Regions from separate parts of the Paenibacillus sp. 2003 genome, predicted to be linked through region 2. Evidence: riboswitches for the same ligand, from Rfam matches in the RefSeq annotation. Region 2 holds a riboswitch; the other holds the start of a gene.
What was found. A riboswitch is a leader RNA that binds a small molecule or an ion and turns the genes downstream of it on or off. The one in region 2 is predicted to bind glycine.

Region 1 (2,404 bases), on a different contig from region 2:
TGGAATGTCCTGAAACAGTTCCTCCAGCGTATCCACACCGATGGTTGCGAGCATGGCATCCTGATCTTGCTCAGTCATGGGAATATAACGGTGCTTGCTCATGCTTGATCAGCTCCTTGAGTAGGTGTCTTAGACGTACGTGTCCGTTTATGAAAAGGGGTCTTCACGACCTCGGCTTTCAGTTTCTTCCCTCGGATCTCAATTTCAAGCGGGGTTCCCAGCGCAGCGTATTTGCTGTCGATGAGGGCAAGCCCCAGATTACGCTTCAATGTAGGTGATTGCGTGCCTGTTGTCACTTCACCGATTTGTACGCCTTCGGCGTAAATCGGATAGTGGGGGCGAGGAATGCCGCGCTCCAGCACTTCGATGCCGACCAGTTTGCGGGCGGGCCCGTCATTTTTTTGCTGTAACAAGGCTTCGTGTCCGATAAAAGGTCCGGCATTCAGTTTCACAAACATGCCAACGCCAGCTTCTAGCGGAGAGATCGTTGCAGATAATTCCTGCCCATACAGAGGCAGCTTGGCTTCAAAACGCAGCGTATCCCTTGCACCAAGTCCAGCCGGAACCAGCCCGTGCTCTTCTCCAGCCTGCATTAATCCATTCCAGACCATAGCGGCCTGATCCGCAGGAACATATAGTTCAAAGCCATCTTCACCTGTATAACCGGTACGGGACAACAGTAATTTTACTCCGCATATTTCAGCATCCGGCACAAAACGAAACGGTTCAATCGAGCTTACATCCGTATCTGTAACTTTCCCGATAATGTCTACAGCCAGTGGACCTTGTAAGGCGAGCAGCGCCGTCTGCTCCGAATCGTTGGTCATGCTTACGCCGGGGATCAGGTGCTCTTGCAGCCATGCCCAATCCTTGTCGATGTTGGAGGCGTTAACCACGAGCATATAATGCTGATCTTCCAGCTTATACACGAGCAGATCGTCCACCACACCGCCATCTGGATAACACATCAGGGTGTACTGGGCTTGACCGGGAACCAGCGTGGTCACATCATTGGTCGTCATTTGTTGCAAAAAAACTTCAGCCTGCTCACCCTGTACTGTGAATTCGCCCATATGGGATACATCGAATAGTCCAGCACGCTCACGCACCGCTTCATGTTCTTTCTGAATTCCGCTAAATTGCACCGGAAGCTCCCAGCCTCCAAAATCAATGCACCGTACGCCTTCGTATTGCTGATATAGTGGGAAGAGTGGTGTTCTAAGCAAATCGGACATCAAATCACCTCGTCATGGACCGTCAACCGGCCGGAAATATAATCGTGGATCAATGAAGCAGGGTATTTTTAAATTTTTCAGCTAGATATTTTCATCACATAAGTATGGTAAGCAGCTAGGGCAGCGTCGTTCTACATCCTGTTTTTCGTTTTTTGGGAAAAAGGAAAAGGACAGGCCAAAGAATCGGCATGCCAAGTAGCACGCTGTATTCTAAGGCTCTGTCCCTTGTACCTGAGAGTTACCCCGCTGCGGTTGTGCAGCAGGTTTCCCCTTGGGTGATCATAACGCCCGCACAGGGCGAATAGATGCTCTCCAGAGTTGCGTCCCGTAAAAGTCCTTTTGCCTGAGAGATTCACCCCCGCTTATCGGTGGTTTACTCCTTCGGCGTTACCTCATGTACATCCCGAATCGGGTGTCACGGGTAATCTCTCCCTTTACATTCATCCGCGGGTATATCATGGTCCAATAAACACATTTACTCCTCTCATTAAAACGTGAATCCACTACCGATGTCAAGAACGATATCATTGATAATGAATAAAAACCGAATGTTTAATTTAGATTTAATGTTATTGTTCGTGTATTTATAAAGAGTACGCTTACTATTCTAATATTCACCAGTATATGAAGAAAGAGTGTAATCCGGTTACAGGATTTAGAGGTCTTCAGCAAATAAATTGTGAGGTATCTTGACATTTGAATCAAAAATATCATACGCTATATTCTGGGAAAAAGGTTAAGGTCAAAGAACGCATGCACTCATTAATGAAAAGCGAGGCGGATATCGATGAGCGAATTGAAAAGTGATTTCCTGTACAGTGAAGAGCACGAATGGGTGCAAACCGTAGGGGAGGATACTGTACGTATTGGCATTACCGAGTTCGCGCAGCATCAGCTGGGTGACATTGTGTTTGTGGAATTGCCTGACCTTGAAACCAATGTAAAAGCAGAGGACAGCATCGGAACGATCGAATCGGTCAAAACGGTTTCGGACTTGTTCTCTCCCGTCACAGGTTCAATTATTGCAGTGAATGATTCGTTGCAGGACTCACCTGAACTTGTGAACAGCTCTCCTTACGAGGAAGGCTGGATGATTGAGATCCGTGTTGAGGGAGATCTGACAGCAGCATTGTCTACATTGATGAATGCAGACGCGTATCGTAAACATA
Region 2 (2,404 bases):
AAAACACCGGGGATGATGCCGCAGGAACCGGCTGTTGGTGTTGCCACAATCCGGCCCATGGAGGCATTTACTTCAGATACACACAGGGCATACGCCATGGCAAGTGCGGAAGCATCTCCTGAGCAAGTTTCACCCTTGCGAATGTACTCGGCCATTCTTTTACCGTCTCCACCCGTTAATCCACTGCGTGAAGTGGTATCTTCCGTTAACCCTTTACGTACCGCTTCCTTCATCACCTGATAATATTCAGACATCTGCTTCACAACATCCGCTTCCGGTGTATTGGTCTCCTGAACCTGCTCCTCGATCATCAGTTGAGCAATCGTTTTGGATTCCGCTGTACAGATCGTATTCAGTTCGTGTAAATGTTTAAATCGCATCCGAATCAACTCCTCTCTTCAAATCGATGACACGAATGTCCAGTACATGATCCAGCTCCTTCAGACGCTTGAGCATATCAGGATTCGGCACGCCGTCCATCTCCATCGCAGTAAGCGCTTCGCCATCACGGGCTTTCCGATCCACCTGCATATACCCGATGTTAACCTCGGATGAACTGATCGTGGACGTTACCGAGGCAAGCACTCCCGCTTTGTCCGCATGCCGCAGCACAAGTGTCGGAAACTCACCACTAATCTGGACACGAAAATCATTCATCGCATGCACCGATACACTACCACCACCAATAGAAGCACCGATTAAGGAACAGGTACGCCCTTCATGCCACAACTCAATTTTGACCGTATTGGGATGAGGAGCAGGCAGGCCGCTTGTATAAAACTCGACTTCCATGCCCGCTTCCTCTGCGTATTGCTCTGCATCCGGAATACGCGGATCGTCTGTGACATAATCCAGCAGACCGCCGATCAGTGCCAGATCTGTTCCGTGCCCCTGATACGTATCAGCAAATGAACCGTATAGTGTCAACCGGGCACGATCGGGCGTACAACCTAGCCACTGACGAGCGATTCTTCCGAGCCTTGCTGCTCCAGCTGTATGTGAACTTGAAGGCCCCGTCATCGACGGACCAATAATTGAGAAAACATCTTTAAATCGCACCTTGTAACCCTCCAATTGTGTTCGTCATTTCCATCCAGATCCCATGCCATAATGTTCCTTTATTACTGAATGATGACATCAAAAAAGGACAGAAGAAGGCCTCAGGCCCTCTCTCTGTCCTCGATACCTGAGAGTTTCACGATCAGCAGTGTCTCACGACAAGGTGCATTGCCTGCGATTACAGACAAGTCACCGGACTAACTGATCATATACCCCTTGGGTGGCGCAGTTCGCGCACTCTCCAGAGTTGCGTCCAACGATGGTACATTTACCTGAGAGATTAACCGCTGCGCCGGGTGCGCAGCAGCTTGCTCCTTCGGTGCCTGAACACTAGCCATTGCTCGGCTAACTCAGGTCTCTCCCGCTCGTTATCATCCGCTGTATGGAACCATTCTGAGCGTATGTCAGAACAGTAATGGAAATCGTTCATTTCTTCTTCATTAAGATTAATCGACCGGAAGATCAGTGTCAACAAACTTAACGATTTCTTTGGATGTATTTCCTTGATTTCCTATTGAACCGATGAAAACCAGAATATTTTGTCAGCTTTCATCACATTAATACGATAAAAGGATATTTTAAACATATTATTTCATTTTCCTTCAATCAAAGATGTGCTTACTACTATTTATGATATTGTCCACGAAACTGTTCGGGTATTCAGGCAACCATAATATTTGAACCACACTGTTCGTAGCCCTTCCTGATCTGCACACCCTAATTCACAGTTCGTAGAAGATACTCTCGTTCTGTACATAGGGTCTGCAATACTTGCTGCATAACTTCGGCATGCGGTCTTTCATCCATTCGTGTCTCGACTCATTCGCCATCTGAAAGGCATAATAACCCAGTGTAAAGATCAACATGAATCCTTCCATTAATCGGATATCACGATCCGTCAGTGGCGCGATCTGTTTGGTATAACCTGATAAGAATATGTCACGTTCCTCCCGATTGAACATAAGTGCTGCCCCTCCGGCATCGAAAAGATAATAACCATAACCGTGTAGGCAAAAATCAATCAAGGACATCCCCTGATCCGTTATCAGCAGATTGTTGCGAGTAATATCCCCATGAATGATCCCCCATGTCCCTGCGTGCTGCGGGTATGTTTCTAGCTGCTCATTAATGTTCTCAAACGTCTCACGAAGCAGATCGAAGTCTTCCGTTGTAAAAATCCCCAGTCGGACGCCTTCCTCTAGCTGCCCTAGCATGACCAAGTTCTCATGAATGTTGCCATATGCCGGCCGCACCTTTGTTTGATCTGTCTGATTCTGCTCACGCCCATATTGATGAAGCATCTGCAGTTGTGCCCCAAGATCATAGATCTGTTCTGTTGTCAGGC

Region 1: another riboswitch for glycine. It lies ahead of gcvT (glycine cleavage system aminomethyltransferase GcvT); the one in region 2 lies ahead of sdaAB (L-serine ammonia-lyase, iron-sulfur-dependent subunit beta).

The regions. Positions count from the first base shown of each region.
Region 1 covers NZ_JAVDTB010000002.1:725,709-728,112, reverse strand. The annotation lists gene gcvPA (aminomethyl-transferring glycine dehydrogenase subunit GcvPA) at 1-102, opposite strand, end outside; gene gcvT (glycine cleavage system aminomethyltransferase GcvT) at 99-1,235, opposite strand; glycine riboswitch at 1,452-1,553, opposite strand; glycine riboswitch at 1,557-1,679, opposite strand; gene gcvH (glycine cleavage system protein GcvH) at 2,023-2,404, shown strand, end outside.
Region 2 covers NZ_JAVDTB010000006.1:134,729-137,132, forward strand. The annotation lists gene sdaAA (L-serine ammonia-lyase, iron-sulfur-dependent, subunit alpha) at 1-380, opposite strand, end outside; gene sdaAB (L-serine ammonia-lyase, iron-sulfur-dependent subunit beta) at 370-1,059, opposite strand; glycine riboswitch at 1,172-1,306, opposite strand; glycine riboswitch at 1,311-1,433, opposite strand; gene J2X75_RS22300 (phosphotransferase enzyme family protein) at 1,782-2,404, opposite strand, start outside.